Regions from separate parts of the Mesorhizobium sp. M0626 genome, predicted to be linked through region 1. Evidence: predicted binding sites of a transcription regulator. Region 1 holds the regulator's gene; the other holds the start of a gene.
What was found. Region 1 encodes LexA, which represses DNA repair genes until DNA is damaged. Its sites were predicted from a motif close to TGTTCNNNNTGTGTTCNG; they were not measured.

Region 1 (7,132 bases):
CCGAGGTCGAAGCGGCGCTGCTCTCGCATCCCGACGTCGCCGAATGCGCGGTGACCGGCGCCGAGGACGGTGAACGCGGCCAGATCGTCGAGGCGCATATCGTGCTTGTGCAAGGTGTTTCGCCGGACGCATTGACCGTCAAACGCCTGCAGGACCACGTCAAGGCAACGATCGCGCCCTACAAATATCCGCGTTCGGTGAAGTTCATCGACGCCTTGCCCAAAACCCAGACCGGCAAGATCCAGCGCTTCCGGTTGCGCGCGGAGAAGAGCAATTGATTAAGCCGCACGATCCGGCGTCCGATGGCGCGCAGATGTCGTTCAAGGAGCGGATGTCCTACAGCGACTATCTGCAGCTGGACAAGGTGCTCGATGCGCAGGCGCCGCTGTCTTCGGCCCATGACGAGATGCTGTTCATCATCCAGCATCAGACATCGGAATTGTGGATGAAGCTCGCTTTGCACGAGATCGGCGCCGCGATCCGCTCGATCCGCGCCGACCGCCTCGAACCGAGCTTCAAGATGCTGTCGCGCGTCGCGCGCATCTTCGAGCAGCTCAACAATGCCTGGGACGTGCTGCGCACGATGACGCCAAGCGAATACACCGAGTTTCGCGACGCGCTCGGCCAATCCTCGGGCTTCCAGTCGTGGCAGTACCGCGCCATCGAGTTCATGGCCGGCAACCGCAACCTAGCCATGCTCGGGCCGCACAAGCACCGGCGCGATCTTACGGACAGGCTGGAAGCGATCCTGGCCACGCCGTCGCTGTACGACGAGGCGCTTCTGCTTTTGGCGCGCAATGGCTTCGACATCGGCGCCGACGCCAGTCGCACGGACTGGCGCGAGACGCGCGGTGAGAACGAAGACGTGCTGGCTGCCTGGCAAACCGTCTACCGCGACCCGCAGCGCTACTGGATGCTCTACGAACTGGCCGAGAAGCTGGTCGACTTCGAGGATTACTTCCGCCGCTGGCGCTTCAACCACGTCACAACGGTCGAGCGCATCATCGGCTTGAAGCGCGGCACCGGCGGCACCTCAGGCGCCTCCTATCTGAAGAAGATGCTGGAGGTCGTGCTGTTTCCGGAGCTCTGGACGGTCCGCACCCGGCTCTAGAGCATTTCACCGTTTAACGGAAACGGCGAAATGCTCTAGCTCTTTGATTGACGCAATTTCGGACGGAAAACCGCTTCACACTTTTCCTGAAATTGCTCTGGTTTCTCACGTAACCGCGGTCTTCACCGCGAAGCGGGCGTCCTGCCAGGCGCCGGTGCGCAGAATATCCTCCAGGACTTCGACCGCCTGCCAGACATCGCCATATCCGACATAGAGCGGCGTGAAGCCGAAACGGATGGTCGACGGCGCCCGGAAATCGCCGATCACGCCGCGCTCGATCAGCGCGCGCATCACCTGATAGCCATGCGGATGGAGGAACGACACCTGGCTGCCGCGCTGGCTGCCGTCGCGAGGACTTTCCAGTTCAAGCCGGTAGGCGCCGCATCTGGCTTCGACGAGCTGGATAAACAGGTCGGTCAGCGCGATGCTTTTTCTGCGCACCGCCGCCATATCGACGTCGTTCCAGATATCGAGCGCGCCCTTGAGCGCCCGCATCGACAGCACCGGCTGCGTTCCGCACAGGAAGCGGCGAATGCCGCTGCCGACGGCAAAGCCCTGCTCGAAGGCAAAGGGCCGCGCATGGCCCCACCAGCCGCTGAGCGGCTGGCTGATATCACCATGGTGGCGCTCGGCCGCGTAGATGAAGGCCGGCGAGCCCGGGCCGCCATTGAGGTATTTGTAGGTGCAGCCGACGGCGAAATCGGCATTGGCACGGTCAAGTTCGACCGGCAAGGCGCCGGCCGTGTGGCAGAGATCCCAGATGATCAGCGCGCCGGCGTCATGTGCCTTGCGCGTCAGCGCCGCCATGTCGCGCAACTGGCCGGATTTGTAGTTGACGTGGTTGACCAGGATGACGGCAACGCTGTCGTCGATCAGCTCCTCGATTGCGGCCGCGTCGACGCCCTCCAGCCGCAGCCGCGTTCCCGGCCGGGTCGAGGCGACGCCTTCGGCCATGTAGAGGTCGGTCGGGAAACTGTCGCCCTCGGCAACGATGACCGACCGATCCGGCCGCATGCCGAGCGCTGCGTGCAGCAACTTGTAGATGTTGATCGAGGTTGTGTCGCAGACCACCGTCTGCCCATCAGCCGCGCCGATCAGTCGCCCGAGCTGATCTCCGAGTTCCACCGGCATGTTGAACCAGCCGGCGGTGTTCCAGGCGCGAATGAGGTCGTGCGCCCATTCCTGCGTGGCGGCCTGCTGCAGTTCGCTGAAGACGACCGCTGACGCGGCGCCCAGGGAATTGCCGTCGAGATAAATCACGCCTTGCGGCAAGACAAAGCGTTCACGCATGGAGCGCAGCGGATCGGCGGCATCCATTGCTTCGATTGTAGCGAGATCGGGTGTCGTGCTCATGATCCGGCGCCCCTCCATGGACAAACGCGCGCGGCGGAGCCTGCCGCCCAAACATGCCGGCGATCTTGAGTGGTCGCCCTTGAACTGTCAAACATTATATATAATTCACCCATTGAAAGGCTTTGATATATAATGATCCGCCCGAGCGTTTATGTCTGATGGATCACGATGCTGGATGACGAGCAGACCTCGAAGACGGAAGTGGCCTATCGCCTGCTCAGGCGCGATATTCTTGCGACCCGGCTGGCGCCTGCCGCGCCGTTGAAGCTGAGCACGCTGCGCAACACCTACGGCATCGGCTGGACGCCGTTGCGCGAGGCGCTGTCGCGGCTGGAGGCGGAACGGCTTGTGACCGCCATCAGCAACCGCGGGTTTGCGGTCGCTCCCGTCTCTCGGGCGGAGCTCGAGGATTTGGCGCGTGCGCGGCTGGTGGTCGAACTGCCCCTGCTGGTGGAATCGATCGAGAAGGGCGACCGTGAGTGGGAAGACGCGGTCGTTGCCGCCCACTATCGTCTCTCACGGTGCGGGTCTGTTCTCGACGATCCATCGGATGATGCGGTCGACGCGTGGTACGAAAAACACGATGCCTTCCATGCGGCGCTGCTCAGTGCCGCGACATCCAGCTGGCTGCTGCGCTTCAATGCAACGATTTCCGACCAATTGCATCGCCATCACCGCTTTCTGGGTCTGGCCCCGACGCTGCGCGCCGCCGCCGGCCGCACGGACGGACACCGGAAGGCCGTGGCGGCCCTGCGCGACGCCGTGGCGATCGAACACCATACCGCCCTGATGGAAGCGGCCCTCGATCGCGACGTCGAACGTGCGAAAACTCTGATGACCGCTCACATCGGCTACACGCTGCGGGTCTATGCCCAGAGAGAACCCCGCGCGGATGCTGCGCAGCCCCGTCCGAAAAGGAAGCGGCGATCGTAGCCGACGACGCAGGGCACTTTGTCTTCGTTTCACCCCGTTGCTGGCAACTGGGCGCAGGCGGCGCTCGCAGCGCCGAACGTTACGCTGAACAAAACGTCAACACATTCATTAAACTTTAAAAGGTTGCGGAACACAACTGGAACAGATAGTGTTTGTTCTGGGTTTGTTTTTTCTGATTCTGGTTTCAGAACCCTTGGGGGCCGCGATGCTGACGCGCAAACAACATGAGCTTCTGATGTTCATCCATGAACGCCTGAAGGAGAGCGGAATCCCGCCGTCCTTCGACGAGATGAAGGAAGCGCTCGACCTCGCCTCCAAGTCCGGCATCCACCGCCTGATCACGGCGCTTGAGGAGCGCGGTTTCATTCGCCGGCTGCCGAACCGGGCGCGCGCGCTGGAAGTGCTGCGGCTGCCCGACTCGATCGCACCAGGCCTCAACGCGGCGAGGAAGTTTTCGCCGAGCGTCATTCAGGGCAGTCTTGGTCAAGCCGGCCAAGGGCAAGGCGGCCAAGGACAAGGCGGGATGGGCCAAGGCGGGATGGGCCAAGGCGGTCTCGGCCGCCAGATCAAGGCGGGCTCGCCGTCGCGTTCGATGTCTGCCGGCAATGACGATGCCGTTTCCGCGATTTCAATCCCGGTGATGGGACGCATCGCCGCCGGCGTGCCGATCGACGCCATCCAGCATCAGACCCATTCGATCTCGGTGCCGCCCGACATGATCATGGGCGGTGAACACTACGCGCTCGAGGTCAAGGGCGATTCGATGATCGAGGCCGGCATTTTCGATGGCGACACGGTCATCATCCGCAATGCCGACACAGCCAGCCCCGGCGAGATCGTGGTGGCGTTGGTCGACGATGAGGAAGCGACCCTGAAACGCTTCCGCCGCAAGGGCGCCTCGATCGCCCTGGAAGCCGCCAACCCGGCCTACGAGACCCGCATTTTTGGACCGGACAGGGTGAAGGTGCAGGGCAAGCTTGTCGGATTGATCCGGCGCTACTGAGCCGGCTTGGGTTTGTACTTTTCACGCTGGTTGTAAGGCGGCAGGCCGCGCGCGTCGCGGGAGAAGCGGCGTTGCTCGTGCCAGGGGCGATACGGCTTGTCGACGGCGAACCGGATGGTTGGCGCTGCCGCTGCCGATTGCGGATCGAAGAAGACGGCGGCGCTGCCGTCGCGGGCCAGCTGTTTCTTCGTCACGACCAGGACCAGCGGGTCGCGGCACGGATTGTAGGCGGTGGCGTCATCGATGACGATCAGGCTCGCGAAGGCACAGGCCGGCCGCGCCGTCTTGCGGTCTTTCGCAAGAGCTACAATGGCTCCGGAAGGGTGTCGAGCGATACAGAGATCGCCGGTGCAATAGAAGGGCGAGCCGGGCGGCAGATCGAGCGGATCGAGATCGAACCGCGTATCTGTTGCCTCGAAAATCTCGGGCGGGATAATGGTTTCGGCCCGCAGCGCCCGTTTCCAATTGTCCGTGGTGAATTCGTTGGAGCGTTCGCGGTTGAGGGCGAGTTCGCCGCCACCGATCTGCATGGCCACCAAATGTGCGTCCTCGGATATGAGCACGTCGGGCGTAAGCACCTGCGGCACCGTCAACAGGCCGGCCAGCGCGAAAGGCACGGCCGCCAGCCTGAGCCAGGTGGTGGCCATGGTGGCGATGACGAGGGCGACTGCCACCAACAGCACCGAGCGGATGGAGATCAGCCCGACGGCGTCGACCGGCGAGCGCTCGGAAATCCAGGCCGATATAGCGATCATCGCCATCAGACCCTTGCCCATCACATAGAGGAACGGCCCGTCGGCGCCGAACGGCATCGCCAGTGCGCTGAGCACGGCAAAGGGCATGACGATCAACGAAACAATCGGCATCACGGCCAGATTGGCGATCAGGCTGAGCGGCGACACACGCTGAAAATGCCAGATGGCGAACAGCAAGGTTGCACTGCCGGCGATGATCGAGGTCATGGCGAGGCCGCCCATGGCCAGCGCGAATTTTCGCGACAGGAAGCCGACGAAGGAGCGCTTTGCCAGCGGCGTTCTCACCTTGTCGGCGCGGTAATCGGCCCAGCCGGCATAGGCGCCGACAAGGGCGGCGGTGGCGGCAAACGACATCTGGAAGCTGGGACCGACCACCTCGTGCGGCGACACCAGGATGACGGCAATGGCGGAGATCGCCAGATTGCGCATGGTGAGTGCGGCGCGATCAAACAGCACGGCGACAAGCATGACCGCCAGCATGATGAAGCTGCGCTCGGCGGCAACCACGACGCCTGAAATAACGAGATAGGCGGCGATCGAGACAAGCGCTGCCGCGGCCGCATATTTCTTCACCGGCCGGCGCGAAGAGAAAACGGGAAACAGCGCAAAGGCGCCACGCAGCAACGCCATGATGGTGCCGGCAACCAGCGCCATGTGCAGGCCGGAGATGGAGATGATGTGGTAGATGCCGGTGCGCCGCATCGCTTCGTTGACCTCGTCCGGGATGCCGGCGCGCACGCCGACAATCAGCGCCGCGGCAATCTCGCCTTCGGCGCCGCCGATCTTGCCCCTGATATGGTCGGCAATGTTTTCGCGCGCGTTCTCGATTGCCGAGGAGAGCCGTGCGGTCAGCGGCGGCGGTCCCTGCGTAGCAATGGTTTTCGGGTTGCCGAGAAAGAAGCCGCTGCCGCCGATACCGGTGAAATAGCTGTCGAAGGAGAAATCGTAGCTCTCCGGCCGCACCGGACCGGTCGGCGGCAACAGCCTGGCATAGCCGGTGATCAGGGAGCCGGCGGTCATATCGGCGGGAACGGTCCGCGCCGAGAGCCTGACCCGCTCCGGGGCGTAGCGCAGCTCGGGGTAAGCGGTCGAAACCACGTCGAGCGTCAGCCTGATGCGGCCGCTTTCCATCTGTTCGAGACTGACGACGCGGCCGGTCAGCCGTGTCTGAATCTCGGAGCCGAGCATCTGCGTTCCGGCGCGCCAGGTCTCGACCTTGGCGGCGACGACGCCGAGCGCGCACAGCATCGCGGCCATGCAGAACAGATGCGTCCTCGGCCGCGATCGCGTGGCGACAGCGCAACATGTCGCCAGCACCACAATGGCGATTGGCTGCGCAAAGCCCGGCTCGCCGGCCAGCGAGAAGTAGACGATGACGCCGGCTGCCAGGAAAACCGGGACCAGCAGGAAGGCGACGCCCCGGTCGAGCTCCGTGTCGGCAGCCACGGCAAGGCTGCGGCGGAGCGCGGGCCATGACGGGCGGCGAAGCCGTCTGCGCAGTCGGGCGATAGATCCGGGCGCTGTGACTTGCGCCGGCAACGCGTCACCGGGCAGCGCGGGCGCTATGCCGGGATGCGGCTCAGGCAGCGCGAGGGGCAGCGGCTCGGCATAGGGACTATCGGCAAACAGCGAGCGTTCGCTGACGCTTGCCTCGCCGCCTTCGCCTTCCTTCGTGCCCCGGCCACGTCCAGCCATCGGGTCTGCCCCTTGCGCCCCAGACCTCCTATGCTACATGAACGCGCAAAGCGCGAAAGTCCGTGCGGTCGCATCCACCGCGCCGGAATTGACCCGCCAAGGACGCTCAATCCTCAATCATATCCCGGCCCTCCGCCCTCAGGCGAGCAAGCCCATCGTGCATTGCCTTCAATTGTTCCGGTGTATGACCCTGCCATTCAGCGAGCTCCCCCAGGATGAGCAACGGATCACGGGAGCGGTAGGATTTCGTCGGATTGCCGGGAAATTTTTTATCGGTCAGGT
Region 2 (7,132 bases), 110 kb from region 1:
CCCTTGGAACCGCCGCCACCGCTATTGCCGCCGCGGTTGAAGCTCTCATTGGGGCCAGACTGGCCGAAATCCGAGCCACGGCTCGCGCCGCCGCCGGCATAGTTGCCGACCTGACCGCCGCCCTCGCCGCGAGAATCGAGCATCTGCAGCTCGCCGCGGAATTTCTGCAGCACGACTTCGGTCGTGTACTTGTCGGCGCCGGTCTGGTCTTGCCATTTGCGTGTCTGCAGCTGGCCTTCGACGTAAACCTTCATGCCCTTCTTCAGGTACTGCTCGGCGACCTTGGCGATCTGGTCATTGAAAATGACCACGTTGTGCCATTCGGTCTTTTCCTTGCGCTCGCCGGAGTTCTTGTCGCGCCAGCTTTCCGACGTGGCGATGCGGATGTTGACGACCGGATCACCGGAATTCAGGCGGCGGATTTCAGGGTCCGCGCCGAGGTTACCGACCAGAATGACCTTGTTGACGCTACCCGCCATGACACTTCTCCGTGCTCATCCGAAACAAATTTCAAGTCGTTCACCTTACAGGCCGCGCACAATCCTGGCTTGCCGCGGCTGGCTTTTCCCACAAGGTTTTTGTTCCCTTTTCGTTCCTATACTGTTAACCACGGATTGTCAAGGAATGGCAGCAATCGCCGACGCGGGCGCGTGGATTTAGCTGACACGCAGGGGCGAGAAGCGGTGTCGTCAGCGCCGTTTTTTAGCTGGTGGCAACGGACCGGAAAAGCCGCTCCACTCCATGCCCATGCATGGGCGCGCTGTGCGATCACGGTTGGCGCCGACATCAGCCCGACTGCAGGTTCAGATTTCAGAGCCGGGTCATTCAGCAATTTCCCGATCGCGCGCCCGTGCCACCACACCTGAGCGACGAGCGCCGCTACCACCGCGATCAGGCCCCAGGTCCCCAATCCTTCGCCGAAGATGTAAATCCCGTATGGCGGGGATAGCGCCGTACCCAGCTTGGCCAACAAGATCACGGCCACGAAACCGATGACGGCGATCGCTCCTATACCGAGTACGAGGCGGCGATAGAGCCTCAGAGCCTCGTTGAGGTTCTCGGCGGACGAAAGATCGACGTTGGAATTCATAAATACTACTCCTGCCTCGCGATGATCGGCCCATCTTGTTCCCCACGGCTTAGAGGCCCGGCAGGATCCAATCAATACGCGGCATTCAAAACACCCCTTGCCAAATCGATAAGTATCGACTTATGCTTTTGCCATGATCGAAGCAGAGATTTTTCGCGCCCTGGCCGACCCGACGCGACGCGCCGTCTACGAGCGGCTGACTTCCGGCGAGATGAGCGTGTCGGAGTTGCGCACCGGCATGAGCGTGTCGCAGCCGGCGGTGTCGCAGCACCTTGCCGTGCTGCGCGGCGCAGGCCTGGTCAGCGAAAGACGCGCCGGCCGCAACGCCTACTATCGCGCCGATCCGCAAGGGCTCGAGCCGCTGCTCGGCTGGATCGAACGCTACCGCGCATTCTGGCCGGAGCGCATCGAAAGACTGAAGGCCGTTTTGAAGGACATGGACCAATGACCGACGAAAAGCAGACGCAGACCGCCAAGGATGCCCTCGCCTTCGAATGCGATCTGCCGGACGCACCGGAAAAAGTGTGGCGGGCACTGACCGTGCCGGACCTCTTGGCGGAATGGATGATGCCGAACGACATCAATCCGGAAACCGGCAGCCGCTTTGCCTTTGCCGGGCCTGAGAAGCCGATCGAGTGCGAAGTGCTCGATGCCGAACCGGGGCGCCTGCTGCGCTATTCCTGGCGCGAGCGTTCCGGCGACGCCAACCGCGAGGAGCTGGAGAGCATCGTCACCTTCACACTCGCCCGCACCGTTTCCGGCGGCACGCATCTGCGCATCGTCCATGACGGGTTTGTCCTGACGCCTGCGGTCGCGATGGCCGGCGCCGGCTGCCGGCTCTGGCTGCGCGCATACAAGCCCAAACCGCCTGTCGCCGCCAACGCGCCACGCCTGTTGCTGCGCGCTGCCTGACCCGGAAAAATCAAAACGGAGACAATGAGATGAGCGGCTTTGCCAATCTGGTGCCGATGGTGATCGAGCAATCGAGCCGCGGCGAACGTGCCTTCGACATTTTCTCGCGGCTGCTGCGCGAGCGCATCATCTTCGTCAATGGCGAGATCAATGACGGCATGTCGGCGCTGGTCTGCGCCCAGCTCCTGTCGCTGGAATCGGACAATCCCGACAAGGAGATCTCGCTCTACATCAACTCGCCGGGCGGCGTGGTGACCAGCGGCTTCGCCATCTACGACACGATGCAATATGTCAGCTGCCCGGTGTCGACCGTGTGCATGGGCTTTGCCGCGTCGATGGCCTCCTTCCTGCTGATGGCGGGAACGCCGGGGCGGCGCATCGCGCTGCCCAATGCCAGCATCGTGCTGCACCAGCCTCTGGGCGGCTTCCAGGGCCAGGCCTCCGACATCCAGCGTCACGCCGAAGGCATTTTGCGCACCAAGCGGCACATGGCCGACCTCTACGCTCACCATTGCGGCCGCACCCACGAAGAGGTCGAACGCACGCTCGACCGCGATTTCTTCATGACCGCGAAGGAGGCCAAGGACTGGGGCCTCGTCGACCACGTCTTCGACACCCGCAAGCAGGCAGCGGCCTGATCGGCGGATTGAATGCAGGCCGGTGTTCCCTCAATTTCAACGCCGCTGGTCTGGCCTCGCCTTGAGCGCGGCACTATAGTCTTGCCATGCGCTACCACCTGAACAGACTGACCATAGCCTTTGCCATCACGGCGGCGACATCGAGCATGGCCTTTGCCGGGGGCAGCACCAGCACGTCGCGGAAAGGCGCCCTGCCCGGCGTGACCGGCGACTACCGCATCGCCAAGCCCGCGCCGCAGCCGGAGCCGGACGACGCGCTGCCTGCCGGCGAGAACGGCACGTTCAAGATCGGCGACACCGATGTCAGAATTTCCGGCAGCATCACTGTCGATGTCGGCACGGGTGGGATCAAGCCGCCGCGCCGGTAGCCCCTTCTCCCAGCTACTATACGGGAGAGAAAGCCTGCGCCGACGACTTCCTCGCAAACGAACAGCCCCGCCGTTGCTTCCGCAAACGGTCGGGGCTTTTTTTGGATTTCAAATCCAAACTGCCGGTAGTGTTATACCGACTTTGATTTCGGATGCTTCGCGGCATTCAGCCGACGATCCGACTAGCCGTCTCTGATTTTTGTGGGATTCGGCAGGTCACGGTTTGTCTGGTGGTTTGTTGGACTGACGCGATGCGTTCGTTTGGACGCATACACTCCAATGCCTTGAAACTACCTGGCACTTATGCCCGCCGCGGCTCCACTAGCAGGTGGAGCCTCAAGGGACTATCCGGTGGCGTCATGCTCCGCTCCTATGTCCGTTGCGACTGGTGTCAATCCGAAGCACAAATCGCAAAAACCTGCGGCGTCTCGCAGGCCGCTATGGGCGGCGAGGCCATCAAAGACGGCCGGCTCCGTTGACTCCGGCAGAGTGCGCCCCTGATTCGACGGCGTCAACCTTGAATAGCCGGTTACGGAAAATGTGATCGCCGGGAGCTTACGTCAGGGTCAGTTTCTGAAACACCCTTGTCAGTTTCTGCACAGCTTTGTCAGGAGCGTGTTCGGTCTTTGTTCTTTCCGCTTGCCCGTTCGCGCGAAAGACGGTTAAACGGCTTTGGTCGAGAAGTGTGGCGTCTCTCGACGTGGCGGCAAAAATACCTACATAGGGAATGGCCGGGAAAACCCGCCGATCCCACTGACACCAGACCTGAGGCGGCGACCGGCGATGGCCGACCATAAATACCTTTCCATTCGCGGGGCACGCGAACACAACCTAAAGAATGTCGATCTCGACCTGCCGCGTGACAGCCTGATCGTCATGACCGGCCTGTCGGGCTCCGGCAAATCGTCGCTTGCTTTCGACACCATCTATGCCGAGGGCCAGCGCCGTTACGTCGAGAGCCTGTCGGCTTATGCGCGCCAGTTCCTCGAAATGATGCAGAAGCCGGATGTCGACCAGATCGACGGCCTGTCGCCGGCCATCTCGATCGAGCAGAAGACCACGTCGAAGAACCCGCGTTCGACGGTCGGCACCGTCACCGAGATCTACGACTACATGCGCTTGCTGTTCGCGCGCGTCGGCATCCCCTATTCGCCGGCGACCGGCCTGCCGATCGAGAGCCAGACGGTTTCACAGATGGTCGACCGGGTGCTGGCGGTCGAGGAAGGCACGCGCCTTTTCCTGCTGGCGCCGATCGTGCGCGGCCGCAAGGGCGAGTATCGCAAGGAACTGCTGGAGCTGCAGAAGAAGGGCTTTCAGCGCGTCAAGGTCGACGGCGTCTTCTATGAGATCGCCGATGTGCCGGCGTTGGACAAGAAGTACAAGCACGACATCGACGTCGTCGTCGACCGCATCGTCGTGCGCGGCGACCTGGCGACACGGCTTGCCGATTCCATCGAAACGGCGCTGAAGCTCGCCGAAGGGCTGGCGGTGGCCGAGTTCGCCGACCGGCCGCTCGACGCCAGTCAGACCGGCGAGGACTCGGTCAACAAATCGAAGAACGAGACGCATGAGCGCATCCTGTTCTCGGAAAAATTCGCCTGCCCGGTTTCCGGCTTCACCATTCCGGAGATCGAGCCCAGGCTGTTCTCGTTCAACAACCCGTTCGGCGCCTGCCCGACCTGCGACGGCCTCGGCAACCAGCGCGCCATCGACGCCAGCCTGATCGTGCCGGACGAAAACGTCTCGCTGCGCGACGGCGCCGTCAGCCCGTGGGCGAAATCGACCTCGCCGTATTATGCGCAGACGCTGGAAGCGCTGGGCAAGGCATACGGCTTCAAGCTCGGCGACAAGTTCAAAGACCTGACCGAAGAGGCAAAGGATGCCGTCCTGCGCGGCACCGGTGAGCGCGAGGTCACCTTCCAGTATGATGACGGCCTGCGCTCCTACAAGACGACCAAGACGTTCGAGGGCGTCATTCCCAATCTCGAACGGCGCTGGAAGGAAACCGAATCCGCCTGGATGCGCGAGGAGATCGAGCGCTTCATGTCGGCGACGCCCTGCCCGGTCTGCAAGGGTTACCGGCTGAAGCCGGAAGCGCTGGCGGTCAAAATCGCCGGAAAACACATTGGCGAGGTCACCGAGCTGTCGATCCGCAAGGCCGACCAGTGGTTCACCGAACTGCCGCCACATCTCAACGACCAGCAGAACGAGATCGCGGTGCGCGTTCTCAAGGAAATCCGTGACCGCCTGCGCTTCCTCAACGATGTCGGCCTCGACTATCTGACGCTGTCGCGCAATTCCGGCACGCTGTCGGGCGGCGAGAGCCAGCGCATAAGGCTGGCGTCGCAGATCGGCTCCGGCCTCACCGGCGTGCTCTATGTGCTGGACGAGCCGTCGATCGGCCTGCACCAGCGCGACAATGCCCGCCTGCTCGACACGCTCAAGCATCTGCGCGACATCGGCAACACGGTGATCGTCGTCGAGCATGACGAGGACGCCATCCTGCATGCCGATTATGTCGTAGACATGGGTCCGGCCGCCGGCATTCATGGCGGCGAGATCATCGCCCAGGGCACGCCGCAGCAGGTGATGGCCAATCCCAACTCGATCACCGGTAAATATCTGTCGGGCGCGCTCGAAGTCGCCACGCCCGGTGTCAGGCGCGAGGCCAAGAAAAACCGCCGGCTGAAGATCGTCGGCGCGCGCGGCAACAATCTCAAGAACGTCACTGCCGAAATCCCGCTCGGCACTTTTACCGCCGTCACCGGCGTGTCTGGCGGCGGCAAATCGACCTTCCTGATCGAGACGCTGTTCAAGGCGGCGTCGCGCCGCATCATGGGCTCGCGCGAGCATCCGGCCGATCACGACCGCATCGAGGGCCTCGAATTCCTCGACAAGGTCATCGACATCGACCAGTCGCCGATCGGCCGCACACCGCGTTCGAACCCGGCCACCTACACCGGCGCCTTCACACCGATCCGCGACTGGTTTGCCGGGTTGCCCGAGGCCAAGGCCCGCGGCTATCAGCCGGGCCGCTTCTCCTTCAACGTGAAGGGCGGCCGCTGCGAGGCCTGCCAGGGCGACGGCGTCATCAAGATCGAGATGCACTTCCTGCCCGACGTCTACGTCACGTGCGACGTCTGCCACGGCAAGCGCTACAACCGCGAGACGCTGGATGTCGTGTTCAAGGGCAAGTCGATCGCGGACGTCCTGGACATGACGGTCGAGGAAGGCGTCGATTTCTTTGCCGCCGTGCCCGGGGTGCGCGACAAGCTGGAGACGCTGAAGCAGGTCGGCCTCGGCTACATCCATATCGGCCAGCAGGCGACGACGCTGTCGGGCGGCGAGGCGCAGCGCATCAAGCTCGCCAAGGAATTGTCGCGCAAGGCGACCGGCAAGACGCTCTACATCCTCGACGAGCCGACCACCGGCCTGCACTTCCACGACGTCGCCAAGTTGCTGGAAGTGCTTCACGAACTGGTCGACCAGGGCAACACGGTGGTGGTCATCGAGCACAATCTCGAAGTCATCAAGACCGCCGACTGGGTGCTCGACCTCGGCCCCGAAGGCGGCGATGGCGGTGGCGAACTGGTGGCACAGGGCACACCGGAAGCCATCGTGCGCGAAAAGCGCAGCTACACCGGCCAGTTCCTGAAGGAGCTTTTGGAGCGGCGGCCCGGAGGCAAGCGCGAAGCGGCGGAGTAACTGACAGACCGGTCGGGCGCCTGGAGAGCTTTGAATGACAGTCCGACAGGCGCTTGCCGGTGATCTCGACGCAGTCGTCTCGCTGACGCAGACCGCCTATGAGCACTACACGCCCTTGTTAGGCGCGCCGCCGCTCCCAGTCACCGAGGACTATGCGCCACGCATCGAGCGTGGCGAGGTCTGGCTCTTGGAGAGCGGCGCGGAACTCGCCGGGCTGATCGTTATTGAGCGCCATCCCGATCATGCGATGATCTTCAGCGTCGCGGTCTCCCCCGCTTTCCAGGGCAGGAAACTCGGCACCGCGCTGCTCGACTTCGCCCAGGAACAGGCGCGGCTATGGGGTGTGCCGGAGGTGCGGCTCTACACCAATTCGCGCATGGAGCGGAACATCGAGATCTATACGGCCTATGGCTTCCACG

Region 2: uvrA (excinuclease ABC subunit UvrA) is a predicted target of LexA. The motif match lies at 3,625-3,642, and genes of this name have one in related genera.

The regions. Positions count from the first base shown of each region.
Region 1 covers NZ_JAMYQD010000001.1:72,616-79,747, forward strand. Annotated here, with positions in the region: gene NKI37_RS00385 (AMP-binding protein) at 1-278, shown strand, start outside; gene kynA (tryptophan 2,3-dioxygenase) at 275-1,111, shown strand; gene kynU (kynureninase) at 1,217-2,464, opposite strand; gene NKI37_RS00400 (GntR family transcriptional regulator) at 2,633-3,397, shown strand; gene lexA (transcriptional repressor LexA) at 3,603-4,400, shown strand; gene NKI37_RS00410 (ComEC/Rec2 family competence protein) at 4,394-6,850, opposite strand; gene arr (NAD(+)--rifampin ADP-ribosyltransferase) at 6,957-7,132, opposite strand, start outside.
Region 2 covers NZ_JAMYQD010000001.1:180,094-187,225, forward strand. Annotated here, with positions in the region: gene ssb (single-stranded DNA-binding protein) at 1-479, opposite strand, end outside; gene NKI37_RS00985 (hypothetical protein) at 596-1,090, opposite strand; gene NKI37_RS00990 (ArsR/SmtB family transcription factor) at 1,224-1,538, shown strand; gene NKI37_RS00995 (SRPBCC family protein) at 1,535-2,002, shown strand; gene NKI37_RS01000 (ATP-dependent Clp protease proteolytic subunit) at 2,032-2,640, shown strand; gene NKI37_RS01005 (hypothetical protein) at 2,787-3,008, shown strand; gene uvrA (excinuclease ABC subunit UvrA) at 3,792-6,713, shown strand; gene NKI37_RS01015 (GNAT family N-acetyltransferase) at 6,748-7,132, shown strand, end outside.